Regions from separate parts of the Streptomyces uncialis genome, predicted to be linked through region 1. Evidence: riboswitches for the same ligand, from Rfam matches in the RefSeq annotation. Region 1 holds a riboswitch; the other holds the start of a gene.
The links. Region 1 has a riboswitch for S-adenosylmethionine ahead of OG711_RS28980 (aminotransferase class V-fold PLP-dependent enzyme). Riboswitches for the same ligand answer to the same signal wherever they lie in the genome.
Positions count from the first base shown of each region.

Region 2: it holds a riboswitch for S-adenosylmethionine, as region 1 does, so the genes downstream of both, thrC (threonine synthase) here and OG711_RS28980 (aminotransferase class V-fold PLP-dependent enzyme) in region 1, are expected to answer to the same signal.

Region 1 is NZ_CP109583.1:6,926,112-6,942,009, forward strand. Features, by position in the region: gene qcrA (cytochrome bc1 complex Rieske iron-sulfur subunit) at 1-124, shown strand, start outside; gene qcrB (cytochrome bc1 complex cytochrome b subunit) at 121-1,764, shown strand; gene trpD (anthranilate phosphoribosyltransferase) at 1,985-3,046, shown strand; SAM riboswitch class IV at 3,618-3,734, shown strand; gene OG711_RS28980 (aminotransferase class V-fold PLP-dependent enzyme) at 3,990-5,390, shown strand; gene OG711_RS28985 (glycerate kinase family protein) at 5,339-6,553, opposite strand; gene OG711_RS28990 (SLC13 family permease) at 6,621-8,012, opposite strand; gene OG711_RS28995 (response regulator transcription factor) at 8,476-9,138, opposite strand; gene OG711_RS29000 (sensor histidine kinase) at 9,135-10,622, opposite strand; gene OG711_RS29005 (hypothetical protein) at 10,609-10,992, opposite strand; gene OG711_RS29010 (Lrp/AsnC family transcriptional regulator) at 11,164-11,445, opposite strand; gene OG711_RS29015 (rhomboid family intramembrane serine protease) at 11,483-12,250, opposite strand; gene OG711_RS29020 (hypothetical protein) at 12,431-12,670, shown strand; gene OG711_RS29025 (NYN domain-containing protein) at 12,709-14,058, shown strand; gene OG711_RS29030 (C40 family peptidase) at 14,601-15,710, shown strand.
Region 2 is NZ_CP109583.1:4,261,762-4,277,659, reverse strand. Features, by position in the region: gene OG711_RS17530 (ROK family protein) at 1-733, opposite strand, end outside; gene OG711_RS17525 (extracellular solute-binding protein) at 927-2,195, shown strand; gene OG711_RS17520 (DUF3263 domain-containing protein) at 2,548-2,784, shown strand; gene otsB (trehalose-phosphatase) at 3,395-4,246, shown strand; gene OG711_RS17510 (alpha,alpha-trehalose-phosphate synthase (UDP-forming)) at 4,308-5,741, opposite strand; gene OG711_RS17505 (hypothetical protein) at 6,319-6,534, opposite strand; gene OG711_RS17500 (glucosyl-3-phosphoglycerate synthase) at 6,643-7,641, opposite strand; SAM riboswitch class I at 7,778-7,995, shown strand; gene thrC (threonine synthase) at 8,014-9,309, shown strand; gene OG711_RS17490 (MoaD/ThiS family protein) at 9,563-9,838, shown strand; gene OG711_RS17485 (cold-shock protein) at 10,287-10,490, shown strand; gene groL (chaperonin GroEL) at 10,958-12,580, shown strand; gene OG711_RS17475 (hypothetical protein) at 12,865-13,143, opposite strand; gene OG711_RS17470 (PTS transporter subunit EIIC) at 13,220-14,722, opposite strand; gene murQ (N-acetylmuramic acid 6-phosphate etherase) at 14,844-15,836, opposite strand.

The sequences.
Region 1 (15,898 bases):
CATCTTCGGCCCCGCCGGTCACGCCCTTCCGCAGCTGCGGATCGGTGTGAACTCGGAGGGCTACCTTGAGGCGCTCAGCGACTTCGACGAGCCTGTCGGTCCGTCCTTCTGGGAGCGCGGATGAGTACCACCACGACGAACGAGAACGAGACCGACCGCAGGGGCAAGGCGCCCGCGGGTGAGCGGGTCGCGGACTGGGCGGACGGCCGGGTGGGGATCTACTCCCTCGCCAAGGCCAACATGCGCAAGGTCTTCCCCGACCACTGGTCGTTCATGCTGGGCGAGGTCTGCCTCTACAGCTTCATCATCATCATCCTCACGGGTGTGTATCTGACGCTGTTCTTCCACCCGTCGATGAACGAGGTGGAGTACCACGGCCCCTACGTCCCGCTCCAGGGACAGCTGGTGTCCGAGGCGTTCAACTCGACGATGAAGATCTCCTTCGAGGTCCGCGGCGGTCTGCTGATCCGGCAGATCCACCACTGGGCCGCGCTGATCTTCCTGGCCGGCATGTTCGTGCACATGATGCGCGTGTTCTTCACGGGCGCGTTCCGCAAGCCCCGTGAGGTCAACTGGGTCTTCGGCTTCCTGCTGTTCGTCCTCGGGATGTTCACCGGCTTCACCGGCTACTCGCTCCCGGACGACCTGCTGTCGGGCACCGGTGTCCGCTTCATGGAGGGCGCGGTCCTGTCCGTGCCCATCGTGGGTACCTATCTGTCGTTCTTCCTGTTCGGCGGGGAGTTCCCCGGCGTCGACTTCGTGGCCCGGTTCTACTCGGCGCACGTCCTGCTGCTGCCAGGCATCATGCTGGGTCTGATCGTGGCCCACCTGATCCTCGTCGTGTACCACAAGCACACCCAGTTCGCGGGCCCCGGCCGCACCGAGAAGAACGTCGTCGGCATGCCGCTGATGCCGGTCTACATGGCCAAGGCGGGCGGCTACTTCTTCCTCGTCTTCGGTGTCATCTCGGTCATCGCCGCGCTCGTCAGCCTCAACCCGATCTGGGTGCTCGGCCCCTACCGGCCGGACATGGTCTCCACCGGAGCCCAGCCGGACTGGTACATGGGCTTCTCCGAGGGCCTGATCCGGGTGATGCCCGGCTGGGAGATCAACTTCGCCGGACACACGCTCGCCCTGGGCGTGTTCATCCCGCTGATGGTCTTCCCGCTGGTCCTGGTCGCGATCGCGGTCTACCCGTTCATCGAGTCCTGGGTCACCGGCGACAAGCGCGAGCACCACATCCTGGACCGCCCGCGCAACGCCCCGACCCGTACCGGTGTCGGTGTCGCCTGGATCACCTGGTACGTGATCATGCTGATCGGCGGTGGCAACGACCTCGTCGCCACGCACTTCCATCTGTCGATCAACTCGATCACCTGGTTCGTCCGTATCGCGTTCTTCGTGGGACCGGTCCTCGCCTTCATCATCACCAAGCGGATCTGTCTCGGCCTCCAGCGCCGCGACCGGGACAAGGTGCTGCACGGCCGCGAGACCGGCATCATCAAGCGCCTGCCGCACGGTGAGTTCATCGAGGTCCACGAGCCCCTCAACCAGGAGGCGCTCCACACCCTCACGGCGCACGAGCAGTACAAGCCCGCGGAGATCGGCCCGCTCGTCGACGAGAACGGCGTCAAGCGCAAGGTCTCCCCGGTGGAGAAGCTGCGCGCGAAGCTCTCGAAGGGCTACTACGGGGAGCAGGGGCAGATCGAGAAGCCCTCCGTGGAGGAGTACAAGGAGATCAGCGAGGGCCACGGCCACCACTGATCCCCACGGCCCGGGGCCCCGCGCGGGGGTCCCGGTGGTCGCCACCCGAGGAGTCCCGTCCATTGCCCGGACGGGGCTCTTCGCCGTTCCCGGGGCTGGATAGGGTGGAGGGTGACCGGCACGGCCGGTCACCGTACGCGGACGCGCAGGCGCGTCCGCCCGCCGACTCGGCCCGGCGGGCGCCCCCGGCGTCCGCGCGGCCAGGAACCCAGGAGCGACCATGAGCGCTGTGCCCCCCGTTGGAGGCGACACCACGGCGGGCCGTTCCTGGCCCCAGGTGCTGAACGCGCTGCTGTCCGGTGAGGACCAGGCCGCCGACGCGACCTCCTGGGCCATGGACCGCATCCTGCGCGGTGAGGCCAGCGACGCCCAGATCGCGGGCTTCGCGGTCGCGCTGCGGGCCAAGGGCGAGACCGTGGAGGAGCTGACCGGGCTCGTCCGCACGATGTACGAGCACGCCCGGCTGATCGACGTGCCCGGCCCGAGCGTCGACATCGTCGGCACCGGCGGGGACGGCGCCCGGACGGTGAACATCTCCACGATGTCCGCGATCGTCGTCGCCGGCACGGGGGCGAAGGTCGTCAAGCACGGGAGCCGGGCCGCGTCGTCCGCGAGCGGCGCCTCGGACGTGCTGGAGAAGCTGGGCGTCAATCTGGAGCTGTCGCCCGAGCGGGTCGTCGAGGTCGCCGAGGAGGCGGGCATCACCTTCTGCTTCGCGGTGAAGTTCCACCCCGCGCTGCGCAATGTCGCCCTCGCCCGCCGGGACCTCGGCATCCGTACGGTCTTCAACTTCCTGGGGCCGCTGACCAACCCGGCGCGGGTCATGGCGCAGGCGACCGGCGTCGCGGACGCCCGGATGGCGCCGATCATGGCCGGGGTGCTCGCCGAGCGGGGTTCGTCCGCGCTGGTGTTCCGCGGGGACGACGGGCTGGACGAGCTGACCACCACCGCCACCTCGAAGGTATGGGTGGTACGCGGCGGGGCGGTCGCGGAGCACGCGTTCGACCCCCGGGACGTGGGGCTCGACCTGGTGCCGGTCGAGGCGCTGCGGGGCGCGGACGCGTCGTACAACGCGGATGTCGCGCGGCGGTTGCTGGCGGGGGAGACCGGGCCGGTGCGGGACGCGGTCCTGCTGAACTCCGCGGCGGCGCTGGTGGCGTTGGCGCCGGGTGCGGGGGCGCTGGAGGAGCAGCTCCGGGCGGGGATCGCGCGGGCCGCGGAGGCGGTTGATTCCGGGGCGGCGCGGCGTGTGCTTGAGCGATGGGTCGCCGCGAGCCAGTAGCCCCGGCCGTCCCCCGCAGGTCGCCTTCGCTCGCGCCCCTGGGTTGCCTGTGCTGGGCGTACTTGTTCCTGCGGCGTCGCTCGTGGGTGCGCAGTTCCCCGCGCCCCTGGGTACTCGGGGCTGGGCGCGCTTGTTCCTGTGCTGTCGCTCGGTGGTTTCGCGCAGTTCCCCGCGCCCCTGGGGTTCCACACCTGGGCGTACTTGTTCCTGTGCGGGTCGGACGGGGGTGCGCAGTTCCCCGCGCCCCTTTCGGCGGTGGGGCCTGCGGGCGGCGGGCTGCCGTGAGGGGCGCGATCAAGGGGCGCGGGGAACTGCGCAACACCCCGGAGTGCCCGCGCAGGAACAAGTGCGCCGGGCCGGACGGACCCGGGGGCGCGAGGAACCGCGCACCCCTGTCGGTACCTGTACGGGGAACAAGTACGCGCAGGTGGGGGTACCTGGGGGCGCGGGGAACTGCGCGAAGGCAGGGGGAGGCCGAACGGGGACAGGGGCCCGAGGGGGTGGGACCTCGGAAGCGCGAGCGAAGGCGACCCGTTTACGGCGCGGCGATCTTCTGGCATGATTCTGCGCAGGTCATGAGTGACAGCGCATCGGCCCCGGCTTGCTGTCCGGCAACCCTCCGTCCGTGGCGGGGTGCCCCGGGTGAAGACCAGGTCGTAGGCAGCGAGGTCTACGGCAAGCGCGGACCCCTCGCGTCTCCAGGGGTCCTGGTCGTCGAGGGAGCGGTCTCGTGAGCAAGCGAATGCGATAGGGCGCAGCGCCCCACCCCCGGGCACGCCCGCACCGGTGTGCACTTCTCCTTTCCCACGCCGTCCCGTACACGGGACACCCGTACCGCCATGCCCTCCCGCGAGGGCGTCCGTACCGGTTCCCGTTCCACCGCCCGTCCGTGCGCGGTGTCCTCGGCGTGGTCCCCCGCATCTGCCGCATCAGGGAGTTCGTCATGTCCGCAGCCGTCACCCCGACCACCACCGCTGCTGTCACCGACCCGTCCGACCCGGCCTGCCTGGCCCCGCTGCCCGTCCTCGGGCGGGAGGTGAGCGTCCCGCTGGTGACCGGCGGCGAGGTCACCTACGCGGCCCTCGACTACGCGGCGAGCGCCCCCGCGCTCCAGCGGGTGTGGGACGACGTCGCCGCCTACGCCCCGTACTACGGCAGTGTGCACCGGGGCGCCGGCTACCTCTCGCAGCTCTCGACCGACCTGTTCGAGAACGCGCGGGAGACCGTCGCCTCGTTCCTCGGCTGCCGTGCGGGTGACCAGGTCGTCTTCACCCGCTCCACCACCGACTCGCTCAATCTGCTCGCCGCCGCCCTGCCCGCCGGGTGCGAGGTCTTCGTGTTCGAGACGGAGCACCACGCGTCGCTGCTGCCCTGGCGCGACGCCCGGGTCACCTACCTCGACGCGCCGCGCACCCCCGCCGACGCCGTGACGACCCTGGAGCGGGCGCTCGCCGACCGGGACCCGTACGGCCCGGCCCTGGTGTGTGTGACGGGTGCGTCGAACGTGACCGGTGAGCTGTGGCCCGTCCGGGAGCTGGCCGCCGCCGCGCACGCGCACGGCGCGCGGATCGTGCTGGACGCCGCGCAGCTCGCGCCCCATCACCCGGTGTCGGTGGCCGAACTCGACGTCGACTGGATCGCGTTCTCCGGGCACAAGCTGTACGCGCCGTTCGGATCCGGGGTGCTGGCGGGACGCGCCGACTGGCTGCGCGAGGCGGAGCCGTACCTGGCGGGCGGCGGTGCCTCGCGGAAGGTGTCGCGCCGCGCGGACGGGGGAGTGGACGTCGAGTGGCACGACAGCGCCGCGCGCCACGAGGCGGGATCGCCCAATGTGATCGGGGTGTACGCGATCGCCTCCGCGTGCAAGGCGCTCACCGAGGCCGGGTTCGACGATCTGGTGGCCCGTGAGCGGTATCTGATCGGACTGGTGCGCGCCGGGCTCGCCCAGGTGCCCGAGGTGCGGGTGCTGTCGCTGTTCGGGGACGACGCGCCCCGGGTCGGGGTGATCTCATTCGTGGTGGACGGCTGGAACAGCTCGCACTTCGCGGCGGCCCTGTCCGCCGAGTACGGCATCGGGGTGCGCGACGGACTGTTCTGCGCCCATCCGCTGGTGCGGACCCTGCTGGGCACCGACCCGCAGGACCCGGGCGAGTGCGGTGCCCCGGAGGCCGCGCCGGGCGAACGGTCCCTGAACGCCATCCGGGTCAGCTTCGGCGCGGGCACCCCCGACGAGCATGTGGAGCGGTTCGTACGCGCCGTCAAGGAGCTGGTCGCGGACGGCGCGCGCTGGAACTACCGGACCGAGGACGGGCGCTGCGTACCGGACACGACCGCGTCCGCGTGAGTCCGGCCGCCGCTCAGCCGGGTGCCGATCTGGATCATGCGCAGGGCCCGCTCGGTGGCGTCGGTGAGGAACTCGCCGCCCCGGCCCAGCGCTTCGGTGAGGCTGACCGGCGCGGGCATGATCGAGCCGTACGCGTCGACCCCGATGGCCCGGACCTGGTGGGCGCCCTCGCCGAGGGTGCCGGCGAGCGCGAGGACGGGACGTCCGTACAGCTTGGCGCGGCGGGCGACCTCGGCGGGGACCTTGCCGCGCGGGGTCTGGTGGTCCAGGGCGCCCTCGGCGGTGACGACGAGATCGGCGCGGGCGAGCCGTTCGTCCAGGCCGAGGTGGTCGAGGAGGACATCGAAGCGGGGCAGCAACCGCGCGCCCAGCGCGGCGAGTCCGGCGCCGAGCCCGCCCGAGGCGCCGGTGCCGGTGCCGTGGAACAGGTCGGTGGTGACGGCGAGATCGCGGGTGAGGACCGTCGCCCAGTGCTCCAGGGCGGCGGCGAGCAGTTCGACCTGCTCGGGGGTCGCGCCCTTCTGCGGGCCGAAGACCCGGGCCACCCCGCGCTCGCCGCACAGTACGTTGAAGGGGTTGCAGGCGACCCGGATCTCGGTGTCGGCCAGCCGGGGGTCGAGGCCGCTGGTGTCGATACGGGCGAGCCGGATCAACGCGGTGCCGCCGGCGGGCAGTTCGCGTCCGTCCGCGTCGAGCAGCCGGGCGCCGAGCGCCTGGAGGGCGCCCGCGCCGCCGTCGGAGGTCCCCGAGTCGCCGCAGCCGACGAGGATACGACGTGCCCCGGTGTCCAGGGCGGCCCCGATCAGCTCCCCGACACCGTAGGTGGTGGTGACGCCCGGGTCCCGCAGATCACGCGGGACGAGCGACAGTCCGGCGACGGCGGCCATCTCCACCACGGCGGTGCCGCCGGTGTCCCCGAGGAGCGCGAAGTGCGTTCCGATCCGTTCCCCCGTGGGGCCGGTGGCCCGCAGCCGCACCAGCTGGCCGCCGGACGCGGTGGCGAGGGCGAGCGCGGTGCCCTCCCCGCCGTCGACGAGCGGTATCAGGTCGATCTCCGCCTCGGGGACGACCCTGCGGACGCCCTCCGCGATGGCCTCGGCTGCGGACTGGGCGGACAGGGACTCCTTGAAACCGCTGGGTGCCACGGCGAATCGGGTCAGCATGGTGGGACTCCTGTGACGGGTGAGGGTGAGGTGCGGGGCCGCGCGGAGCGCGGAGGGTGACCCGGTATCAGGTCAGGGGAACGCCGAGCAGGGGCCAGACCGCGACGGTGAACAGCAGCACGAGCAGCGCGGTCATGGGGGCGAGGACGGCGGACATCCGCAGCAGATCGCGCGGGGTGTAGGTCGGGATGCCGGGAATCTCGGCGTAGAGGGTGACGGGTTTCGCCGAGGCGGGCAGAGTGTGGCAGAAACCCGCGGCGGCGGTGGAGGCGAGGGCGGCGGCGACCGGGTTCACCCCGGCGCCGACCGCCGCCGCGACGACCAGCGGCACCAGGACGGAGGACCGCGCGGAGCGGGACTGGAGGACCAGGTGCGCCGCGGTGGACACCCCGATCACCACCGCGAGGAACAGCCACGGCGGCAGATCCAGCGGTATCCCGCCGACCAGGTACTTCGCGGCGCCCGAGTCGGACAGGGCGAGGCCCATCGCCATGGTCGCGGCCATGAACAGCAGCAGCGACCACGGGACGGTCTTCAGCGCGTCCTTCAGCCGTACGGTGCCGAGCGCCGGGGACGCGGCGACTATCGCGCCGATCAGGGCGACCACCGCGGGCGGCACCCGGTGCAGGGGTTCGCTGCACCACAGGGCGACGACGGTGGCCAGCAGCAGCGCGCAGCGGCTCTCAGCCGCGCTCCAGGGCCCGGTGACGGGCTGTTCGCTGTGTTCCTGGATCTGTTCGGCGGTGATGTGGACGGGGCCCTTGCGGTCGGCGCGCTTGGTCGTGGTGAACAGGACCACCTCCGCGGCGAGATGCGAGGACACTACGGCGAGCGGGAGCCCGACGAGCAGCCAGTCGGTGAAGCCGACACGTTCCCCCGCGGCCTCCCACAGCACCGACACGGTGATGAGGTGGGCGCCCGCGCCGATCAGGGTGGCCACCGCCGACAGCAGGATCACCGTGGGGAACAGCAGCGCGAGCATCACGACCAGCCGGGTGCGGCCGGCGAGGACCTTGGCGAGCGCGAGGAACACGGGCATGGCGAGCGCGGCGCGGCCCGAGGTCGCGGGCACCGCGAACGCGGTGACCACCAGGGCGGCGGTCGTCAGATGGGTGAGCTGGCGGACATTGCGGGCGCCGCCGACCAGGAACGCGGCGGCCCGCCCCGCGAGGCCCGTCCGGGCGACGGCGGCGGCGAGCACGAAGGCGCAGATCAGCAGCCACACCGTGTCGTCACCGAGGGTGCCGAACAGGGCGTCGCTGCTGATCACGCCGGTCGCGGTCAGGGCGAGGCCCGCGCCGAGCGCGATGTACGTGTCGTCGATCGGCGTTCCGATCCAGGCGCAGGTCGCCAGGGCGAAGATGGCGAGGGTGATCCGCGCGTCGCCGCTGAGGCCCGGGAAGTTGCCCGGGACCACGAGGAGTGCGCAGATGCTCAGCGCCACGCACAGGGTCGCCATTTGCCGGATGTTCACTGTCACATGAGAGAGCTTTCACCTCGGCGGTGAGGGCTCCATGAGTTGTTGATGAAAGGAACTTCACGCGGCGCCTTCGCTGTGCGCTTCCCGGTTCACCTCAGCGTGGCTGTTCCTGTGCGGGGTGTCTTCGGTTGCCCCCGCCTGGTTTCTTGTGCTGGGCGCGGTTGTTCCTGTGCCGTCGTTCGTGGGGTGCGCGGTTCCTCGCGCCCCTGGGTTTCCTGTGCTGGGCGTACTTGTTCCTGTGCGGGTCGTTCGTGGGTGCGCAGTTCTCCGCGCCCCTTCGGGGGCGTTCCCTGGCGTGGTTCGTCGGGTGCGGGTTGTTCGTGGGGCGCGGTTCCCCGCGCCCCTGGGTCTCCTCGGCCTGGCGTACTTGTTCCGGTGCCGTCGCTCGGTGGTTTCGCGCGGTACCCCGCGCCCCCTTGGGGCGCCCGTCGGCTGTCCGGGGTTACTCCGGGAGGCGGTAGCCCATTCCTCTTACTGTTTCGACTCGGTCGGCGCCGAGCTTCTTGCGCAGGGCGCGGACGTAGACGTCGACGATGTTGGAGCCGGGGTCGAAGTCGTAGCCCCATACGTGGGACAGGATCTGCTCGCGGGACAGGACCTGGCCGGGGTGGCGCAGGAACAGTTCCAGCAGGACGAACTCGCGGGCGGTCAGGTCGACGGTGCGCTCGCCGGAGCGGGCGCGGCGGGTGCGCAGGTCGAGGGTCAGTTCCCCGCTGCGCAGCACGGTGACCTCGGGGGCGCGGGCGGCGGTGCGCAGCCGGAGCCGGACCCGGGCCAGCAGTTCCTCGAAGCGGAACGGCTTGGTCATCCAGTCGTCGGCGCCGCCTTCGAGACCGGCGACGGTGTCCCGTACGGAGTCCCGTGCGGTGAGCACGATCACCGGGACGGAGATCCGGGCCTCGCGCAGCTGCCGCAGGACGGTGAAGCCGTCCTTGCCGGGCAGTCCGATGTCGAGGACTATCAGGTCGAATCCGCCGGTGACGGCGTAGTCGTAGGCCGCTTCGCCGTCGCCGACGACGGTGGTGGTGAAGCCGTTGGAGCGCAGCCCCTTCTGCACGAAGGAGGCGATGCGTTCCTCGTCCTCCACGATGAGTATCCGGTTCACAGTGCCGCTTCCTTGGTGGGCTCTTCCAGTGCGGGCATGAGGACGGTCGTCCCGTCGGGGTCGTCGAGGACGAGGACGAAGGTGGCGCCGCCGCCCTCGGTGGGCCGCAGCTCCACCCGGCCGCCGTGACCCTCGGCGATGGCCTTCACGATCGCGAGGCCGAGGCCCGCGCCGGTGCCGCGGGCGCCGCGCCGGGCGGTGCCCCGCCGGAACCGTTCGAAGATCACCCCCGCGTCCTGCGGCTGGACCCCGGGGCCGCTGTCCGCGACGTACAGCTCGACGCGGCCCTCCTGGACCCGGGAGCCGATGGCGACCTGCTGGCCGGGGACGGTGTGCTGCACGGCGTTCTGCGCGAGCTGCACCATGGCCTGGGTGATCCGCTGGGCGTCCAGGTGCACCTCGGCGTCCGCGAGTCCGGCCAGGGACCAGTCCCGGTCCCCGAGTGCCCGGGCCTTCACGAACACGTCGGCGGTCAGTTCCCCGAGCTGGACGGGTTCGGGGCTGACGAAGTCGGGGCGTTCGGACTTGGCGAGCAGCAGCAGGTCCTCCACGATCCTGCTCATCCGCTCCAGTTCCTCCAGGACGATCCGGACGGTCTCCTCGCGTTCGGCGGGGTCGTCGCCCATCAGTTCCAGATGGCCCCGGACGATGGTGATCGGGGTGCGCAGCTCATGGCCGGCGTCGTCGACGAACTCCCGCTGGGCGGCGAACGCGCGCTCCAGCCGGTCGAGCATGGCGTTGAAGGTGTCGGCGAGGGCGGCGATGTCGTCGCGGCCCTGGACGGGGATACGGCGGGTGAGGTCCTGTTCGGTGAGCTGGGCGGCGGTCGAGCGGATGATCCGTACGGGCCGCAGGATGCGTCCGGCGACCGCCCAGCCGATGCCGGTCGTCATCAGAAGGGCCACCCCGGAGATGGCGATCAGCATGGTGAACACATCGTTCGCCTTGGCCTGTTCACCGGCCGGGTGGAAGGCGACGACGAACGCGGCGGGGGGATGCCCGGGGCTGGACGCGATCGTCACCTTCGCCCAGCGCACCTCGCCCTGCGGGCGGTGCAGTGTCCCGGTGGCGTGCCGTGACTCGAACACCTTCTTCAGGGCGGGCTTGTCCGCGGCCAGCGGGTGGTCGACCCGGGTCTCCCGCGGCTGCACCTTGGTCACCGGGTCCTGCCCGGGGACGTCGGTCAGCCCCAGGAGTTCCTCGTCGGGGTCGGCGTACTGACGCATCAGGAACAGCCGCAGCAGCGCGTCGGGGTCGGTGAAGGGGTCGCCGGTGTTCGGGTCGACGCCGCGGTCGGCCAGATTGGCGAACTCCTTGGCCTCCTGGGCCAGCAGGCCGTTGATGCGGTGGTCGGCGTCGCGCAGCAAAACGGAGCGGGTGGCGAAGGCCACCGCGCCGAGCGCCACCGCCATCACCAGCAGCAGCCACAGGAGGATGCGCAGCCGTGCGGAGAGCCGGCGGCGCACCGGATCAGCCGTCGTCACCGAAGTCGTCGCCGCCAGGTCCGTCGTCGTCCCCGCCGGGGCCGTCGTCGTTGTTGTCGTCGCCGGCCGGGGGCTTGCTCGTCGGCTTCTTCGTGGGCTTGTCGGTGGGCTTGTCCGGGGCGGTGCTCCTGCCGCCGTCGGGGGTGGTGCCGGAGGGCGTCCCGTCCATGGAGGGCGGTGCGACCGTCTCGTCGCTGGGCGTCGGACGGGGCGAGCCCGCGGAGCCGGAGGGGGAGCCGCTCTCCAGCTCCACCTTCTGCGGAACCTTGCGGTCGTCGGGACTGTCGGTGAGGGCGTAGCTGGTCACCGCGATACCCAGCGGTATCGCGACGACCGCGGCGAGTGCCGCTATGCGATGAGTGAAGACCATGGTTCCGATGGTGACGAGGCCAACCGCGCCCCAGGATGAGACGCGGATGAGGAAGTCTTCATCTTCGGCCCGGGGAGGTGCCCCGGCTGACGCGGTACGGGGCGGGGCGTCGGCGGCGGACGCGGTGGCGGTACGGGCCGGCCGGGGGACGGCCGGGCGGGGGCGGACGGGTCAGGAGTCGAGCCCGATGGCGAACGCCGCTTCGAGGTCGTGCTGCGAGTAGGTGCGGAACGCCACATGGGTGTCGGTGCCCTCGACGCCCGGGATCTTGCTGATCCGGCCGGGGATGACCTCGGCGAGATCGTCGTGGGAGCGGACCCGGACCATGGCGATCAGGTCGTACGTCCCGGTCACGGAGAAGACCTCGCTGACGCTTTCCAGCGCGGCGATCGCCTCGGCGATCTCCGGGATGCGGTCCACACTGGTCTTGATGAGCACGATCGCGGTGATCACGGCTGGCTGTCTCCCTCGGTGGCCGCTGCTGGTGGATTCACTCTAGCCCGCCCCTGTCCGGCTCCTCCCGGATCGTGGCGGGGCTCCTGGGGAGACCCGGCCGCAGGCGGCCGTACCCGGCCCAGCAGCCCAGGAACCCGAGCCCGAAGCCGATCAGATGCGCCAGGTACGCCACCCCCGGCCCCTGGCCGTCCCGGCTCGCCGCCAGCCACTGGAGCGCCACCCAGAACGGCAGCACCATCCAGGCCGGAAAGCGCAGCGGCAGGAAGAACAGGAACGGGAACAGACTGGTGACCCGTGCCGTGGGGAAGAGGTACAGGAATGCCCCCAGGACCGCCGAGATCGCCCCCGACGCCCCCACCAGGGTCTGACCCCCGTCCGGCTGCCCCGCGTGCGCCGTCGCGTACCCGGTCAGCGCGAGCGCGCCGCACACCACGTACAGGACGAGGTAGCGCAGCCGTCCCAGGCGCTCCTCGGCCATCGTCCCGAAGACGTGGAGGAAGAGCATGTTGCCGAGCAGATGCAGCCAGCTCCCGTGCACGAACAGGGCGGTGACGGGGGTGAGCAGGGCCCGGGGCGCCCCGGAGAACAGTTCGGCGGGGATCACTCCCCAGCGGGCGAAATAGGACCTTTGTGCGGCGAGCAACCCGTCCCCCGTGCCGTACCCCGGGTTCAGGCCCGGGACCGGTCCGAGCAGGAAGATCAGCGCGCATGCCGCGATCAGCGCGTACGTCACCGGCGCCGAGCGGCCGCGCGCCGCCCCGCCCGGCCGGGCCGTCCGGTCACCACCCCAGGAGCCGATCATGGACAGATCATGACGGAACGGGACCGAAGCCGTACGGTTGCCCCGCCGTTGCCAGGACCCGAGCGGGCTGCCCCTTACAGGTCGTAGGGTTACGGCGACACGCGCCCGCGCGACGGGCGCGCCATGGACGTGACGGGTGTGCCGCGGCGCACCCCAGGCCCTAAGGAAGCGACGCCCACGATGACGGTTCCCCTGCCGACCGAACGGACGCGGTGGCGCTGCACGCTCTGCGGCAACCTCACCCGCTTCGATGTGACGCGCTCCTCGAAGGTGGTCGAGTACGTCCACCTCGACCTCGCCGGAGAGCCCAAGGTGGAGGAACGCGACGTCGTCAGTGAGACCATCGACACGGTGCGCTGCCGCTGGTGCAACGCGAACGACTCGGTGGAACTCGTGGACAGGCCGGGTGCCGACTCCTGACGGAGCCGGCCCCGCACAGCTAGTGGGGTGACGGACGGATGACGGAGAGCGGAGGCGGGGAGCCGGACGACGGCACCGCCGAGGTGCTCGACCGCCCGCTGCCCGAAGGCGTGCGCCGCCGGGTCGTCCAGATCGTGTCGGACGGCTTCGGCGGGCTCACCGTGTCGGAGCTGCCGTCCGCCCTGCGGCAGTACGCGCGCTTCACCCCCAGCCGCCGCGCCAAGTTCGCGGGCAACGCGATGGCCGCCGCGCTGGAGAGCGACCCCCTGTTCCGCCAGCGCATCGCGGAACATCTGCGTGAGAACCAGGGGGAGCTGGCCGGGGCGCTCGACTCGGGTTCCCCGCCGCCCGCCGCCGACCCCCTCGACGTGGCCGCCGCCGCGTACGTCCTGCGGCCCGCCGGCTGGGTCAAGCTCGTCGCCGCGGCCGGTGAGGAGGCCCAGCGCGCCGACGCCGAACGCGCCGACGAGGAGGCCCGCGCCGAACTCGACCGGCTGCGGGTGGAGCTCGCCGAGGCCCGCCACCACACCCGCGCCGAGACCGAGCGGCTGCGCGCCGACCTGGACGCCGCCCGCCGCGAGGCCGAGTCCCTGCACCGCAAACTGCGCGCCGCCCTCAGCGATGTGAAGCGCGGCGAGGCCGCCCTGCGCAAGGCGCACGGCGAGATCGACGCCGTCCGCACCGAGACCCATGTCCAGCGCTCCGCCGCCGACAGCGAGGCCCGCAGGCTCAAGTCCCGCCTCGGGGAGGCCGAGGCCGCGCTGGAGGCCAGCCGCCGGGCCGCCCGTGAGGGCCGCAGCGTCGAGGACATGCGGGTCCGGCTGCTGCTCGACACCCTCCTGGAGTCCGCTCAGGGGCTGCGCCGGGAACTCGCCCTGCCGCCCGTGTCGGTGCGGCCCGCCGAGACCGTCGAAGCCGTCGAACCGGGCCGGATGACCCCCAAGGACATCGCCGCGCGCGCCCTGTCCGAGCACGACCCCGCGATCCTCGACCAGCTCCTCGCGCTGCCCCAGGCCCATCTCCTGGTCGACGGGTACAACGTCACCAAGACCGGCTATCCGCAGATGCCCCTGGAGAAACAGCGGCTGCGGCTGCTCGGCCAGCTCTCGCTGCTCGCCGCGCAGACCGGCGCCGAGATCACCTGTGTCTTCGACGGCGCCGAACTCGCCGCCCCCGTCCTGCTCGCGCCCCCGCGCGGGGTGCGGGTGCTGTTCTCCAAACCGAAGGTCACCGCCGACGAGCTGATCCGTCAGCTCGTGCGCGCCGAACCGCCCGGCCGGCCGGTCATCGTGGCGTCCACCGACCGTGAGGTGGCCGACGGGGTCGCCAAGGCGGGCGCGCGCCCGGTCGCCTCCGTGATGCTCCTCAAGCGGCTGTCCCGCGGCTGACCGCGAGCGGCTGTCGCGGCCGGTCCGGCGAGCGGCTGTTCCGTGGCCGAACCGCGAGCGGCTGTCCCGTGGTTGAACCGCCCCGGCCCGCACTCCGCCGTCACTCACCTGACCGTCGCGTACCTGTTGTCGCGAACCCGCCCGTCTCGAACCCGGGCCCACCCGTACCCGGACAACCGGCGCACACGCCGCACGATGTACCACCGGCGGCTCCGCGTAACCGAACAAAGCGCTCCGCCGAAGCGCGCACGAGGGCCACTTCGCGCCATCTGTCCTGTAACTGACCTCTGGGGCGGTTGTCCGGATTGGCCCCGGGTTCACGCAACGTAGCGTCAGTCACGCGTCACGGCAGGTGAGTTGTATGTAAAGAATGCGGGTACGACCGAGATTTTTCCGGTGAGGATTTGAACTGATCACAAGAGGGTCACTAAGGTCAGGCGTCGAACCTCCGCTCGGGTGATCGCTCAACGGGAGCGACGGCGGAGGGGCACCGCCCGCCGGCGTACTCGGTAGGCGGCTGAGGGATGAAGGAGCTCGCCCCCGTGGCGTCCCACCGTCGACCGAAGCAGCCGAGCCGCGCCCGTGTGACCGTGCTCACCGTGACCGCCGCAGCGGCCGTCGCTCTCACCTCGCAGTCCGCGCAGGCCGCGCCGAGCGAGAAGCCCACCAAGGACGAGGTCAAGTCCAAGGTCGACAAGCTCTACCAGGACGCGGAGAAGGCCACCGAGAAGTACAACGGGGCCAAGGAGAAGCAGGAGAAGCTCGACAAGGAGATCGACACCCTCCAGGACAAGGTCGCCCGCGGCCAGGACGACGTCAACGAGCTCCGCTCGGGCCTCGGTTCGCTCGCCAGCGCCCAGTACCGCAGTGGTGGGATCGACCCCGCTCTCCAGCTCTTCCTCTCCTCCGACCCGGAGACCTATCTCGACAAGGCGTCCACGCTGGAGCAGCTCAGCGGCCAGCAGGTCGAGTCGCTGCGCAAGATCCAGGAGAAGCAGCGCTCCCTCGGCCAGCAGCGCCAGGAAGCCTCCGACAAGCTCAAGGACCTCGCCGAGACCCGTACCGAGCTCGGCGGCAAGAAGAAAGAGGTCCAGGGCAAGCTCGCCGAGGCGCAGCGGCTCCTCAACACCCTGACCGCCGCGGAGAAGGCGGCCCTCGCCGAGGAGGAGCAGCGCGCCACCCGCAACAGCGAGCGCGCCGCCCTGAAGGCCACCGAGAGCACCAAGACCAAGTCCGACTCCGGGAAGGCCAAGACCGGCGGGCAGAGCGCGGGCGGCCAGGGCGGTTCCGAGGCGCCCGTGTCGGGCCGTGCCTCCTCCGCCTACGCCGCGGCCCAGAGCAAGGTCGGCGTCCCGTACGTGTACGGGGCCAGCGGGCCCAGCTCCTTCGACTGCTCGGGCCTCACCTCCTGGTCCTTCGCGCAGGTCAACCAGTCCATCCCGCGCACCTCGCAGGCCCAGGCGAACATCGGCACCCGGATCAACTCCCAGAGTGCCCTCCAGGTCGGCGACCTGGTGTTCTTCTACTCCGACCTGCACCACGTCGGCTTCTACGCGGGCAACGGCCAGGTGCTGCACGCCCCGCGCACCGGCGCCAATGTGCGCTACGAGTCGATCAACAACATGCCGTACATGTTCGGCGTCCGGGTCTGATCCGTCCCGCCCGCACTCCGTTCCCCCGCCCGCGTATCCCACCGGTACGCGGGCGGCGGCGTTCCCCGCCCCGGGAAAGTGCCCGCGACACCCCCCGAACGGGCGAAATCCGTGTTCCGCCGCTGACCCCGCGCCCCGCCGGTGACCTGCGTACCAGGCGAGGTGTCACCGTCCGTGTGCGAGGCGGT
Region 2 (15,898 bases), 2.7 Mb from region 1:
CCACCGCCTCCTGCCAGACCTTGACGGCACGCGGATCGCCGGACTCCACGGCCTTCGCGCAGTCCGCCGCGTCCGCCCTCGGGTCGCCCGAGGCCTCGGCCCAGGCGCGGCTCACCGCGCCGGCCGACGCCAGCCGCTCCAGACAGCCGCGCTGTCCGCAGCTGCATTCCGGGCCGCCGGGCCGGACCACGATGTGGCCGATCTCACCCGCGTAGCCGTGTGCGCCCGGCTCTATCCGGCCGTCGATGCCGATGGCCCCCGCGATGCCGGTGCCGAGCGGGATGAAGAGGAAGCGGTCGGCGCCCTGGCCTGCGCCGATCCGTCCCTCGGCGAGCCCGCCGGTCCGTACGTCGTGGCCCAGGGCCACCGGAACACCGTCGAGACGGCCGCTGAGGAGCTTCCTCATGGGCACGTCCCGCCAGCCGAGGTTGGACGAGTAAACCGCGATGCCCTCCTCGGCGTCGACGATGCCGGGCACGGCCACTCCCGCGGCGGAAGCGGGCACGCCGAAGTTCTCCACGCCGTACGCACGAAGCTCCGCGGCGAAGTCGAGGATGCCCTCGACGACCGCTTCGGTACCGTGTTCACGGCCCGTCGCTCTGCGCGCCGTGTGGAGCAGCGTTCCGTCCTTGGCTACCAGGGCGGCCTTCATCCCGGTCCCGCCCACATCGAGGGCGATGACGTGTTTCCCGGCCGGGGCTCCGGGGGGTGTCACCCGGGTCGTTGCAGTCACGGGGAACAGTGTCGCGTGTCGACCCGCGAGAGGTCTAGTCCAGTTGCGGTACGTACCTTTGGTCACGGGCCGTTGCCTAAGTGATACGTGGCCGGTGTCGACCTCTTGCGCGCCCGCACGGGACACTCGCGGCCTACCGATTGCAGGGCCGCCCCCGGGGACAGGGCGGCCCGCCGAGGGCGGGGACACAGGCGTGCAGCGTCGCATGACAGGTCTGATCGCGGCGGGCGCCGCGCTGGGGATGACAGTGGTTCTCGCCGGGTGCGGGAGCCCGGGGGGATCAGAGGTCACTAAATTGACGCTGGTCGCAGCAGACTACGGAACTTCGGCTGAAAACACCTCCCGGAAGTACTGGGACAAGGTCATCGACGCGTTCGAGGAGAAACACTCCGGCATCGATGTCGAGGTGACCGTCCTGTCGTGGAACGACGTGGACGCCGAGGTCAAGAAGATGGTCGACGCGGGTGACGCGCCCGACCTGGCCCAGATAGGCGCGTACGCGGACTACGCCGCCGCCGAGGAGCTCTACACGGTCGAGGACCTGCTCTCCATCCAGGTCCACGCGGACTTCCTGCCCACCCTCTCGGACGCCGGTGAGGTCGCCCGGGTCCAGTACGGGATGCCGTTCGCGTCCTCCACCCGGCTCCTCTTCTACAACAAGGACCTCTTCGAGCGGGCCGGGATCACCAAGGCCCCCCGGACCTGGGACGAACTCCAGGAGGCCGCGCGGCTCCTCAAGGACGAGGACGTCCTCTACCCCTACGCGCTGCCGCTGGGCCCCGAGGAGGCGCAGGGCGAGACGCTGATGTGGCTGCTGAGCGGTGGCGCGGGCTACACCGACGACATCGGCTCCTACCGCCTCGACTCCGAGGCCAACGTCCGGACCTTCGACTGGCTCAAGGACGAACTGGTCGGCGAGGGGCTGACCGGTCCCGTCCCGCCCGCCGAACTGAACCGGGCGGACGCGTTCGCCGCGTTCACCGACGGCAAGGTCGGGATGCTCAACGGCCACCCCACGCTGATGCAGAAGGCCGCGCAGAAGGGCGTCGACTTCGGGATGGTCCCCATGCCCGGGATCAAGGGCGAGGCCGACGCCTCGATGGGGGTCGCCGACTGGATGATGGCGTTCCGCCAGAACGGCCACCAGGACGAGATCGGGGAGTTCCTCGACTTCGTCTACGCCAAGGAGAACGTCCTGGACTTCTCACGGCGCTACGACATGCTGCCCGTGACGGTCTCCGCGGCGGAGGAGATGGCGGGCAACGCGGACGACGCGGCACTGGTCACGTTCCTCGACGGGCTGCCGTCCGCCCAGCTGTACCCCGTCGGGAAGACCTCGTGGGCCCGGGTCAGCGCCGACATCAAACGACGGATCGGGACGGCGGTGACGGAGGGCGGGGACCCGGCGGTGGTCCTCAACGCACTTCAGCGGGGGGCCGCGCGAGCAGACCAACCGGAGTAGTCCCCCGGTACCCCTCACGCCCCCGGGTGGGCGCGCTTGTTCCCGCACAGGTCGTCCGCGGGTGCGCAGTTCCCCGCGGGTCGCCTTCGCTCGCGCCCCTGGGGTTCGTCCGGGTGGACGGAGTTGTTCCTGTGCCGTCGCTCGTGGGGTGCGCAGTTCCCCGCGCCCCTGGGGTTCGTCCGGCTGGGCGGGCTTTTTCCTGTGCGGTCGTTCGGTGGTGGCGCAGTTCCCCGCGCCCCTGGGGTTGTCCGGGTCAGCGGAGTTGCTCCTGTGCCGCGGCTCGGTGGTGGCGCGGTTCCTCGCGCTCCTGAGGGGCGGCCTTGTCCGGTGCGGGTGGCGTACCGTGTTTTGGATGGTGGGTGATGAGGGGCTGGGTGAGCGGGAGGTCGGGGTCCTCGCGCTGGAGCGGATGAGCTGGGCGAGTCCCGGGGCCAAGGAGCGGGCCATCCGTGAGCGGTTGGACATGGCCCCCGTGCGCTACTACCAGCTGTTGAACGCGTTGCTGGACGACCCCCGGGCCCTGGCCCACGACCCCGTGACGGTCAACCGCCTGCGCCGGGTGAGAACCACCCGCCGCACAGACCGCTGACCGCAGCCGAACGGCCACCGCAAGCGGCGCGACCCCAGGGGCGCGAGGAACCGCGCACCCCCGGACATACCCGCACAGGAACAACTCCGCCAGCCCGGACAAACCCAGGGGCGCGGGGAACTGCGCACCCCCGGACGACGGCACAGGAACAAGCCCGTCCAGCCGGACAACCCCAGGGGCGCGAGGAACTGCGCCACCACCGAGCGACGGCACAGGAATAAGCCCGCCAGCCCGGACGAACCCAGGGGCGCGAGGAACTGCGCCACCACCGAGCGACGGCACAGGAACAAGCCCGTCCACCCGGACGAACCCCAGGGGCGCGGGGAACTGCGCACCCCACGATCGACGGCGCAGGAACAAGCCCGTCCAGCCGGACGAACCCAGGGGCGCGGGGAACTGCGCACCCGCGGAGCGACGGCACAGGAACAAGCCCGTCCAGCCGGACGAACCCAGGGGCGCGAGCGAAGGCGACCCGCGGGGAACTGCGCACCCACCGGACGACCCGCACAGGGACAAGTGCGCCCGGCACGGGGAACCCCGGGGGCGAGGGGACGGCGACGGCTCGCCGGTCCTCTGTCTGCCGGCCCGGCTAGGGCTACGCTCGGGGACCATGGGCAGCCACCCGAACACCTTGCCGAGCCCCACCACCCCCGCCGGCCGCGAAGGCCTCCACCGTCTGCTCACCGCCCCGGACCACGCGGTGATCGCCCTGGACTTCGACGGCACCCTCGCCCCGATCGTCGCCGACCCCGACCGGGCCCGGGCCCACGAGGGCGCCGTCCCCGCACTCAGATCCCTCGGCCCCCTCGTCCGCTCGGTCGCCGTCATCACCGGCCGCCCGGCCCCCGTCGCCGTCCGCAACGGCGGCTTCGCCGGGGTCCCGGGCCTGGAGCACCTCGTCGTCCTCGGCCACTACGGCGCCGAACGCTGGGACGCCCGTACCGGCACGCTCACCGCGCCCGACCCGCATCCCGGCGTCGCCGCGGTCCGCGCGGAACTCCCCGCCGTCCTCGACTCCGCCGGTGTCCGGCAGGGCGCGTGGATCGAGGAGAAGGGCCACGCGGTCGCGGTCCACACCCGCCGCGCCGACGACCCGCAGGCCGCGTTCGACGCGCTGCGCACCCCGCTCGCCGCGCTCGCGTCCCGGCACGGCCTGATCGTGGAACCGGGCCGGATGGTCCTGGAACTGCGCCCCCCGGGCATGGACAAGGGCGTCGCCCTCACCCGGTACCTCAAGGAGACGGACGCCGCGGCCGTCCTGTACGCGGGCGACGACCTGGGCGACATCCCCGCCTTCGCCGCGGTGGAGAAGCTGCGTTCCGGCGGCTTCCCCGGGCTGCTGGTGTGCAGCGGCAGCACCGAGGTGACGGAGCTGGCCGAGCGCTCCGACCTGGTCGTGGACGGCCCGGCGGGCGTCGTCGCGCTGCTGGCGTCCCTCGCGGCGGCCATCCGGACACCCTGACCGCCACGGACCGGCACCCACCACCCGGAGAACGGTTCCTGGTGGCCGGTCCGGTCGGTGCTCAGTCGTCCAGGGCCCGCAGCTGGTCCAGGAACCACCGGTCCGGGGGGAGCGCGGTGGCCGCCGCCGCGAGGTGCTTGGTCCGCTCGGCCCGTTCGGCGTCGGGGGTGGACAGGCCCCGGTGCAGGGCGTCGGCGGTGGCGGTCACGTCGTACGGATTGACCGTCAGCGAGTGCTCCCCCAGCTCCTCGAACGCGCCCGCCTCCCGGGACAGCACCAGGACGCAGCCCTGGTCGGAGACCACCGGGATCTCCTTCGCGACGAGGTTCATCCCGTCCCGGACCGGGTTGACGAGGGCGACGTCCGCGAGGCGGTACGCGGCCAGGGACCGGGCGAAGTCGTCCTTCACATGCAGCACGACCGGCGTCCAGCCCTCCGTCCCGTACGCGCCGTTGATCTCCCCGGCGACCCTCGACACCTCCTCGGTGTACTCGCGGTAGACCGCGAGGTCCTGCCGCGACGGGTACGCGAACGCGATGTGCACCACCCGGCCGCGCCACTCGGGGTACCGCTCCAGCAGGTCCCGGTAGGCCAGCAGCCCGCGCACGATGTTCTTCGACAGTTCCGTACGGTCCACACGGACGACCGTCCGCCGCGGGCCGCCGTCCGGCGCGGTGCCGATCTGCTCGCGCAGGGCGGTCATCCGCTCCTCGACGTCCGCGCGGTGCGAGCGCTCCCGCAGGAACCCGGCGTCCGCGCCGAGCCCGTGCACCCCGATCCGGGTGCCGCCGGTACCGCCCAGGATCTCCTCGCAGCACGCGGTGAAGGCGTCCGCCCAGCGGTGGGTGAGGAACGCGGCCCGGTCCGCGCCGAGGATGCCCCTCAGCAGTTGCTCCGCCACGTCGTCCGGCAGCAGCCGGAAGTAGTCCACCGGGGCCCACGGCGTGTGCGAGAAGTGGCCGATCCGCAGATCGGGGCGCAGCGCGCGGAGCAGTCCCGGGACCAGGGCCAGGTGGTAGTCCTGCACGAGGACGGCGGCGCCCTCGGCCGCCTCGTCCGCGAGGGCGCGGGCGAACGCGGCGTTGTACGACTCGTAGGCGGCCCAGCGGGTGCGGAACTCCGTGTCGAACACGGGCTCCAGCGGGGTCTGGTACAGCATGTGGTGGACGAACCACAGGACGGAGTTCGCGATGCCGTTGTAGGCGTCGGCGTACACCTCCGGCGGGATGTCGAGCATCCGGACCCGCTGGTCGCCGGTGTCCTCTTGGGGCAGGGCGCCGCCGGTGCGGCGGACCGCTTCGCGGTCGCCGTCGCCGAGGGCGGCGCAGACCCAGACCGCGTCCGTGTCCGGGCCGATCGCGGAGAGGCCCGAGACGAGGCCGCCGCCGCCTCTGCGGGCTTGCAGGGTGCCGTCCTTCTGTACGTCGTACGAGACCGGGCCGCGGTTCGACGCGACGAGGATCCTGGCGCCTTGCCCACCCTGAGAGAAACCCATACGGCGATACCTCGCCCACCCCCCTGCCCCCCAAACGTCCCATCGGCCCCCTGTCCGAGCACCCGGTGGTTTTGCCCGCAGTTCGCCTTCGCTCGCGCTTCCGAGGTCCGTCCGGCTGGGCGTACTCGTCCCCGCACAGGCCGTCCGTGGGTGCGCAGTTCCCCGCGGGTCGCCTTCGCTTGCGCCTCTGGGGTTCCCCACCTGGGCGTACTTGTTCCTGTGCGGGTACGTTCGTGGGTGCGCAGTTCCCCGCGCCCCTGAAGGGGCACTCCTCTCCTCCCGCAGTCGCGCTGCTGCGGGAGGGGGTGGGCGGGAATCTCTGCTCGCAGACTCCGATGCTCTTCAGTAGAGCCACTTCACGTCGTACCGAGCGTGTCGGATCGAGGACGGAGAATCCCGACCGGCACCGACCCGAAGAACAAGCCGGATGCGCCCCAAAGGGGCGCGGGGAACTGCGCGAAACCCACGAACGACGGCACAGGAACAAGTTCGCCCAGCGCAAGAGACCAAGAGGGCGCCGACCAACGGGACCAACGGGGCCGGCCGAGTTCGTATACGGCGCCCGGAGCGTCGGGGGTTACCTCGGGCCGTTCACCCTGCTGCGGATGCCCACCGCCAGCAGCCCCGCCATCGCGACCAGCGAGACCCCCAGCCCCGCGTACAGATGCACCGCCGACCCCTCCCGCCCCGAAGGGGCGCCCGCCGGGCTCCCCGCCACGGGGGTGGCGCCCGCTCGGGGCGACCCCGCCGCGTACGCGGACGAATCCGCCGTCACGGCGAGTGCCAGCGCCACGAGGACCCCTGCCGTCCACACGGCGAACCGTCGGACGCCACCGCCCGATACCTTCCCCCTGGGGTGTGAAAAACGCATAAAGGTGAAAATAGACAACCGAGGGCCCGGCTACGCGACCCGCCGCGCCGCGTACTCCGCGATCCCCCCGATCGGCGGCCTCTCCTCGGTATCCACCTGGTACGTCCGAGGCTCGAACCCCTGGTCCCCCCGCTCGAACTGCGTCAGCTCGGGCCGCAGCAGATGCCCCCGCGCCAGCCGCAGCTGCGCGGTCCGGTAGATGGCCGCCGCCATCCGCCCCAGCGCCCGCCCGTCCTGGTGGCGGTGCCTTCGCACCCCCACGTCGACCTGCGCGAGCGCGTCGAGCCCCACCGTGTGCAGCGCGTCGACCAGCAGCCCCAGCTCCACCCCGTACCCGACGGGGAACGGCAGCCGCTCAAGGAGCGAGCGCCGCGCCGCGTACTCCCCGCCCAGCGGCTGGACGAACCCGGCGAGCAGCGGCCAGTGCATGTTGAGCAGCGGGCGCGCCATCAGCTCGGTGACCCGGCCGCCCTGCTCGCCCCCCGCCCCGCCGGGCCCCGCCCCGCCGGGCCCCGCCCCGCCGGGCCCCGCCCCGGCCCCCAGCGGACGGTCGTACATCGCCTTGACGAACTGCACCTCCGGCTCGGTCAGCAGCGGTCCCACGATCCCCGCGACGAAGTCCGCCGAGAACTCCCGCAGATCCGCGTCCACGAAACACACGATGTCGCCGCTGGTGACCAGCAGCGACCGCCACAGCACCTCGCCCTTGCCGGGCACCGCGGGCAGCCGGGGCAGGATCGCGTCCCGGTGCACCACCCGCGCGCCGGCCGCCGCCGCGACCTCGGCCGTCCGGTCCGTGGAACCGGAGTCCACCACCACCAGCTCGTCCACCAGCGGTACCGGTCCCCGCATCAGCTCCTCGCGGATCACGGTCACGATCTGGCCGACGGTCGCCTGTTCGTCGAGGGCCGGAAGGACGACACTGACCCGGGCGCCCGAAGCCCGTTTCGCCGTGACGAGCCTGCTCCGCGGCCGGTCGGTCACGGACCAGGAGCGCCTGCTCAGCCAGTTCTCGACTTCTTCCAGCACGGTCAGCGGCTCCCAACTGTGATCCATCTCGCGGTGCGGACGACTATCTCAACTGTCCTGGCCTTCGGTTACAGTCTTGAACAACGCGGATGACCGTCGCATGTCGGGGTCGCCGCGCCGACACACAATCGAATACCGCTCATCCAGAGGGGCAGAGGGATACGGCCCGTTGAAGCCCCGGCAACCCTCCAGCCGGTTCTCGTAACCGTCAGTGATCCGCCGACGCAGCACCACGTCATCCGTGATGACGTCACGCGTCGACGTACCGGACACTGCGCGATGTCGCGAGGCTCCCCGGCTCGGGAAGGTGCCAATTCCGTCTCGTGGCGAAACGCGTCACGGGGAAGATGAGGAGAAAGGGCCTCGCCTCTCATGGCTGTTCAGACCGTCGCACCTTCCACCGACGCCCCCGCGGTCGATCTCGGTCCCGCCGCCGCGCTGTCCTGCCGGGAATGCGGGGAGCGCTTCGCCCTCGGCCCGATCTTCGCGTGCGAACTGTGTTTCGGGCCCCTTGAAGTCGCCTACGACCTCCCGGTCGGTGACCCCGAGGGGCTCCGCAAGAAGATCGAGTCGGGCCCCGAGAACATCTGGCGCTACGCCCCGCTGCTCCCCGTCCCCGCCGATGTGGCGTCCAAGCCGAATCTCAACCCCGGCTGGACCAAGCTCGTCAAGGCCGACAACCTCGCCCGTGAGCTCGGGGTGACCGGCGGCCTGTACATCAAGGACGATTCCGGCAATCCGACGCACTCCTTCAAGGACCGGGTCGTCGCCCAGGCCCTGGAGGCCGCGCGCGCCTTCGGCTTCACCACGCTCTCCTGCTCCTCGACGGGCAACCTCGCGGGTGCCGTCGGCGCCGCCGCCGCCCGGGCCGGTTTCCGGTCCTGTGTCTTCATCCCGCACGACCTGGAGCAGGGCAAGGTCGTCATGGCCGCCGTCTACGGCGGCGACGTCGTCGGCATCGAGGGCACGTACGACGACGTGAACCGTTTCTGCTCCGAGCTGATCGGTGACCCGCTCGGTGAGGGCTGGGGCTTCGTCAACGTCAATCTCCGCCCGTACTACGGCGAGGGCTCCAAGACGCTGGCGTACGAGATCTGCGAGCAGCTCGGCTGGGAGATCCCGGACCAGCTGGTGATCCCGATCGCCTCCGGCTCCCAGCTCACGAAGATCGACAAGGGACTCCAGGAGCTGATCAAGCTCGGCCTCGTCGCCGACAAGCCGTACCGGATCTTCGGCGCGCAGGCCGAGGGCTGCTCGCCGGTCTCCGCCGCGTTCAAGGCCGGGCATGACGTGGTGCGTCCGCAGAAGCCGGACACCATCGCCAAGTCGCTGGCCATCGGCAACCCGGCGGACGGCCCGTACGTGCTCGACATCGCCCGCCGGACCGGCGGCGCGGTCGAGGACGTGGACGACGCGACGGTCGTCGAGGCGATCAAGCTGCTGGCCCGGACCGAGGGCATCTTCGCGGAGACCGCGGGCGGGGTCACGGTCGGTGTCACCCGCAAGCTCATCGAGGCGGGGCTGCTGGACCCGACGCTGACCACGGTGGTGCTGAACACGGGCGACGGGCTCAAGACCCTGGACGCGGTGGAGCCGACGACCGGCCCCACCGCGACCATCCCGGCCAGCCTGGAGGCGTTCCGCGCGGCGGGCCTCGCCACCGACTGACCGGTACGTGACCGGGGTGGGACCGGGACGCCGCCTTCCTTGTCCCCGCCCGCCCCGGCCCCCCGGTCCCGTTCCCGCCCCGTCCCGCACCGCCCTGCCTGTCCTGCCCCGCACCGCCCCGCACCGCCCTGCCCCGATCCGCCTGCCCCGACCCGGTCGCGTCCCGGTTCCGTCCGGGCGGTGGCGGGGGACGGGGGCGCCCGGTGGGCCGGGGCACCCGCACCGCCGGTAACCGACCCGGAAAGGCCGCCACATGAGCGTCAACGTCCGTATCCCGACCATTCTGCGCACCTACACCGGCGGCAAGGCCGAGGTGCCCGCCGAGGGCGCGACCCTCGGTGAGGTCATCGCCGACCTGGAGAAGAACCACCACGGAATCGCCGCGCGCGTCCTGGACGACCAGGGCAATCTGCGCCGCTTCGTGAACGTCTACGTCAACGACGACGACGTCCGTTTCGAGCAGGGTCTCTCGACCGCCACGCCCGACGGCGCGGGTGTGTCGATCATCCCGGCGGTCGCCGGCGGCTGAGCCCCGCCCGTACTCCTGGTGACCGCTCACGGTGTGTCACCGTCCGCGCCCCCTCCGCGAAAGACGCGGAGGGGGCGATTCTCTGGTCAATTCTCCAGGGTTGAACGCGATAGAGTTGGGGAAAAGGCCGCGCCGCCCGTGCCGAACTCAGATGAGTTATTTGGCCGCGCGCCGATAAGAAGTAGCCAAAGAGCTTTGCCGAAGTATTCCTTTCGCGGCATTTGCCGGGCCCGACTTGCCCTGAATTCAAGTCAATTCGCCGGAAATCTCCGATCGGTCGTGCCCGGATTTCTCGTCCGATTGACCTGTTGCAGACGGCAGTTGGACAGATACATTCAGCGGCGGTCGACGCGTTCCGGCGCACACCCCCAGCCGATGAGGGGTGGAGGTCTGACCCGGGCCCGCGAAGTGCGGTCCTGTGCAAGGGCCAGTAATAGGGGAGTTAGGCATGGCTCAGGGCACCGTCAAGTGGTTCAACGCGGAGAAGGGCTACGGCTTCATCGCGGTCGACGGTGGTGCGGATGTTTTCGTCCACTACAGCGCCATCCAGATGGACGGGTACCGCACCCTGGAAGAGGGCCAGCGGGTCGAGTTCGAGATCTCGCAAGGTCAGAAAGGGCCGCAGGCGGACATGGTCCGCTTGGCTGTCTGAGGCGCGCGTCGACGGACGGCAAGCGACCTGGTGAAGGGGTCCGCACCCGATGAGGGGGCGGGCCCCTTCACTCTCTGTCGCCCCGGCCCCGCGCGGCCGGCTCCGGTCCGTTCCGGTCGGCTCCGGTCCGGTACCGCTTCCCGCGGGGGTCGCGCGCCCGCGCGCAGGGGGGTCGAAAACCCGTACAGACCCCCCTCGACCGCGCTACCGAACGGGAAGTCGGACGCCCTGGAAGGGGCTGAGCCGCTTGCACTCGCACCGGTCGAGTGCTAATCATTGGCGTTAGCACTCTCCGAGTGAGAGTGCTTACGAAGGACCGGGTCGGTGAGGCCCGCGGACCGGGCGGGGCAAGGAACCGCACGGCCCCGCAGGCCGTCCGTCGCGGGCGCCAGCGCGGTCCGAACCATCCGCTCCCACGCCGTAAGGGCGCGGGTAGGACCCCCTTCAGTCCGGGAGGACCACTTCACATGGCCAAGATCATCGCGTTCGACGAGGAGGCGCGGCGCGGCCTTGAGCGCGGTATGAACCAGCTCGCCGACGCCGTCAAGGTCACCCTCGGCCCCAAGGGCCGCAACGTCGTCCTTGAGAAGAAGTGGGGCGCCCCCACGATCACCAACGATGGTGTCTCCATCGCCAAGGAGATCGAGCTCGAAGACCCGTACGAGAAGATCGGGGCCGAGCTGGTCAAGGAGGTCGCGAAGAAGACGGACGACGTCGCCGGTGACGGCACGACGACCGCGACCGTCCTCGCCCAGGCGCTGGTCCGCGAGGGTCTTCGCAATGTCGCCGCGGGTGCCAACCCGATGGCCCTGAAGCGTGGCATCGAGAAGGCCGTCGAGGCCGTCTCCGCCGCGCTGCTGGAGCAGGCGAAGGACGTGGAGACGAAGGAGCAGATCGCCTCCACCGCCTCCATCTCCGCCGCCGACACCCAGATCGGTGACCTCATCGCCGAGGCCATGGACAAGGTCGGCAAGGAAGGCGTCATCACCGTCGAGGAGTCCCAGACCTTCGGTCTGGAGCTGGAACTCACCGAGGGCATGCGCTTCGACAAGGGCTACATCTCGGCGTACTTCGCCACCGACATGGAGCGTATGGAGGCCGTCCTCGACGACCCGTACATCCTGATCGCCAACTCCAAGATCAGCAACGTCAAGGACCTGCTGCCGCTCCTGGAGAAGGTCATGCAGTCGGGCAAGCCGCTGCTGATCATCGCCGAGGACGTCGAGGGCGAGGCCCTGTCGACCCTGGTCGTCAACAAGATCCGTGGCACCTTCAAGTCCGTCGCCGTCAAGGCTCCGGGCTTCGGCGACCGCCGCAAGGCGATGCTCGGTGACATCTCCATCCTGACGGGTGGCGAGGTCATCTCCGAGGAGGTCGGTCTCAAGCTCGAGAACGCGACCGTGGACCTCCTGGGCCGCGCCCGCAAGGTCGTCATCACCAAGGACGAGACCACGATCGTCGACGGCTCGGGCTCCGCCGACCAGGTCGCCGGCCGGGTCAACCAGATCCGTGCCGAGATCGAGAACTCCGACTCGGACTACGACCGCGAGAAGCTCCAGGAGCGCCTGGCGAAGCTCGCGGGCGGCGTGGCCGTCATCAAGGCCGGTGCCGCGACCGAGGTGGAGCTCAAGGAGCGCAAGCACCGCATCGAGGACGCGGTGCGCAACGCGAAGGCCGCCGTCGAGGAGGGCATCGTCGCCGGTGGTGGCGTCGCGCTGCTCCAGGCTGCCGCCGTCTTCGACAAGCTGGAGCTGGAGGGCGACGAGGCCACGGGTGCCGCCGCCGTCAAGCTGGCGCTGGAGGCCCCGCTCAAGCAGATCGCCGTCAACGCCGGCCTTGAGGGTGGCGTCGTGGTGGAGAAGGTCCGCAACCTCACGCCGGGTCACGGTCTCAACGCCGCGACCGGTGAGTACGTGGACATGATCGCCGAGGGCATCCTCGACCCGGCGAAGGTGACGCGTTCCGCGCTCCAGAACGCCGCGTCGATCGCCGCGCTGTTCCTCACGACCGAGGCTGTCATCGCCGACAAGCCGGAGAAGGCCTCCGCGGCCGCTCCCGGTGGAATGCCGGGCGGTGACATGGACTTCTGAGCCCTTCCCGGCTCGGACGTTCCAGCAGGTTCCCAAGGGCGGTACCCCACAGCGGGGGTGCCGCCCGCGGGCGTTTTCCGGGGAGTGGGGGGCGCCTTCGCTTGCGCTTCCGAGGTTCCTTGTGCTGGGCGTACTTGTTCCTGTGCCGTCGTTCGTGGGGTGCGCAGTTCCCCGCGCCCCTGGATGCTGCCGCTTCGGGCTTGTTCGTCGGGTGCGGGTCGGCCCTCGTCTTCGCGCAGTTCCCCGCGCCCCTTTGGGGCGGCTCCTGGGGTTGTCCGACCTCGTTACCCGAACGCCGCGGTCAGCGGCATCCTGACGTCGGAGACCGGTACGCCCACCCCGGCGAGCCGTTCGACGGCCCACATCACGGCCTCCTTCGCCGAGGGCGCCCGTACCGTGCAGGGGAACCGCACACCGCTCGGGTCCTCCTCCCACCCGATCTCGCCACCGGCGAGCGTGGCCGCGTGATCGAAAGCGTCGGACTCCCGCTCGTTCGGGCGCCGTTGCGGGTACAGGACGAAAGTCCAGTCACGCGCAGTCGCTGTGCTTCCGGGTGAACTCATCGATGTGACCTCCAGGCCCGGGGAACGAACAAGCGGCCCGGACGGTCACGGGAACGTATGCGTCGGGGTTCGGGGGTCAGGCTCGGGCGGGTTCCGGGGTTGCGTCGGGGTCCGGGGTCGGGTCGGTGTTCAGTTCCTTGAGGGACTGGCTGGTGAAGCCGAAGAAGTATGTCGTGAGGAAGCCGGCCAGGTACCCGACGACCAGGCCGCCCCCGTACACGGCGACCGTGACGCCGAACCCCCGGTTCCCCTGGACGAGGGGGAACAGGGCCCATCCGGACGGGCCGATCGCCGTGGACCCCACCTTCGTCCCCAGCATCGAGAACAGCCCCACGAACGCCCCGCCCGCCGCCCCGCCCACGCACGCCGTGACGAACGGGCGGCCCAGCGGCAGCGACACCCCGTAGATCAGCGGCTCGCCCACCCCGACGAAACCGGCGGGCAGCGCCGAGCGGATCGTGGCGCGGATCGTCCGGTTGCCCCGCAGCCGGACGAACACCGCGATGGCCGCGCCCACTTGCCCCGCCCCGGCCATCGCGAGGACCGGCAGCAGCACCGTGTACCCCTGCTGGTCGATCAGCGTCGTGTGCAGGGGGATCAGCGCCTGGTGCAGCCCCAGCATCACCAGCGGCAGGAACAGCCCGCCGAGCACCAGCCCCGCGAACGCGCCCGTGGAAGCCAGCAGCAGATCGGCGCCCCTGCCGATCGCGGACGACACCTCGCCCGCGACGAACATCAGCCCGTAGACCGTCACCAGTCCCGTCAGCAGGATGGTCAGGGTGGGGGTCAGCAGGACGTCCACCGACTCCGGGACCCAGCGCCGGCACCATCTCTCGATCGCCGTGGCGAGCAGCGCCGCGCCCAGCGCCCCGAGGACCCCGCCCTGCCCCGGCGACAGCCGCTGGCCGAACGCGCTGATCTCGGTGACCCCGGGGAAGACGACGACCGCGGCGACCGCGCCCCCGATGACGGGCGTCCCGCCGAACTCCTTCGCGGTGTTGATGCCCACGAACACCGCGAGCAGCGCCAGGAACGCGGACGCCATCGCGCCGAGCGCGGGGGTGATCCCGGGGAGCCGGCCGGAGTTGACGAGCAGGCCGTTCAGCCCGGCGATCAGTCCGCAGCCGATCAGCGCGGGGATCAGCGGCACGAACACGGCCGCGATCCGGCGCAGCAGCCGTTTGAACGGGGTGGCGTTGCGCTGTGCGCGGTCCGCGCGCAGGGCCGCGCCGCGTTCCGCGAGCGCGTCGGCGGTGACGGGTACGGTGCCGGACGCCGTGCCGGGTGCCGTGGCGGACACCGTGACGGGTGCCGCCTCGACGAGCTGTTCGAACCAGCGGGTGACCCGTGCGGCGCGGCCCGGTCCCAGCACGATCTGGTACGTGTCGCCGTCCTCGACGACTCCGAGGACGGCCGGGTGGGCCCGTACGGCGTCGTCCTGGACGCGGGCGCGGTCCCGGACGCCGAGTCGCAGCCGGGTCATGCAGTGCGCGACCGAGGTGATGTTCCCGGCGCCCCCGACGAGGGGCAGGAGCTCCCCGGCCGTCCGCTGGTTCGTGTCCGGTGTCGTGGGTGCCATGGTGTCGCCTCGCTGGTGGTGCGGGCCCGTCAGGGCGGGGGGTCATGGGTCGTGGGGCGGGTTCCTCCGGGAGCGGGCGGACGAGCGGGCGGGGGGCGCGGGGCGGGCCGGGGGGCGGGGGTCAGCCCGCGGCGGCCAGGGCCTCCCGCAGCCTTCCGTCGGTGGTGCTCAGCAGCAGCTCCGCGGTGGGGGCGTCGATGTCGGCGAGGACGATGAGGATCGCGTTCTTCACCTCGCCGTCCGCCGCGGTCAGGGCCCGGTCGACGGTGGTGTCGTCGGCCCCGGTGGCCAGGGCGACGATCCGCCGGGAGCGGGCGCGCAGCTTCTCGTTGGACGCCCGGACGTCGACCATGAGGTTCCCGTACGTCTTGCCGAGCCGGATCATGGTGATCGTCGAGAGCATGTTGAGGACGAGCTTCTGGGCGGTGCCGGACTTCAGCCGGGTGGAGCCGGTGAGGAGTTCGGGTCCGACGACGACCTCGATCCCGTGGTCCGCGGCGGCGGCGAGCGCGCTGCCCGCGTTGCACGAGAGGCCGACGGTCAGCGCCCCGTACCGTTCCCGGGCGTGGACGACCGCGCCCACCGCGTACGGGGTGCGGCCCGACGCGGAGACCCCGACCACCGTGTCGTCGGCGGTCAGCTCCAGGGCGTCGAGGTCGGCGGCGGCCAGCTCCCGGGAGTCCTCGGCGCCCTCCGCGGAGGTGACCAGCGCCGCGGCGCCACCCGCTATCAGCCCGACCACCTGCCCGGGGGCGGTGTTGAAGGTGGGCGGGCACTCGCTGGCGTCCAGCACCCCCAGCCGTCCGGCGGTCCCCGCCCCCGCGTAGACCAGCCGCCCGCCCCGCGCCATCCGCTCGGCGATCCCGTCGATCGCGGCGGCGATCCGGGGGAGCTGGTCGGCGACGGCGGCGGGGACGGCGGTGTCCTCGCCGTTCATCAGCCGGGCGATCTCCAGGGTGGGCAGCAGGTCGATCCCGGCGAGTTCCGGGCGGAACGCCTCGGTGGTGAGCGAGGCGAGCTGCGCGCGCAGCGTGCCGTCCGGGGTGTCGCCGGGGGTGTCCTTGGAGGTTTCCTGGGAGGTGTCCTTGGAGGTGGTACGGGCCGAGGAGGGCATGGGCGGGACTCCGGTACGTCGTGGATTGCTGGACGGGTGCGAACGGGTGGGGGGTGGGGTGG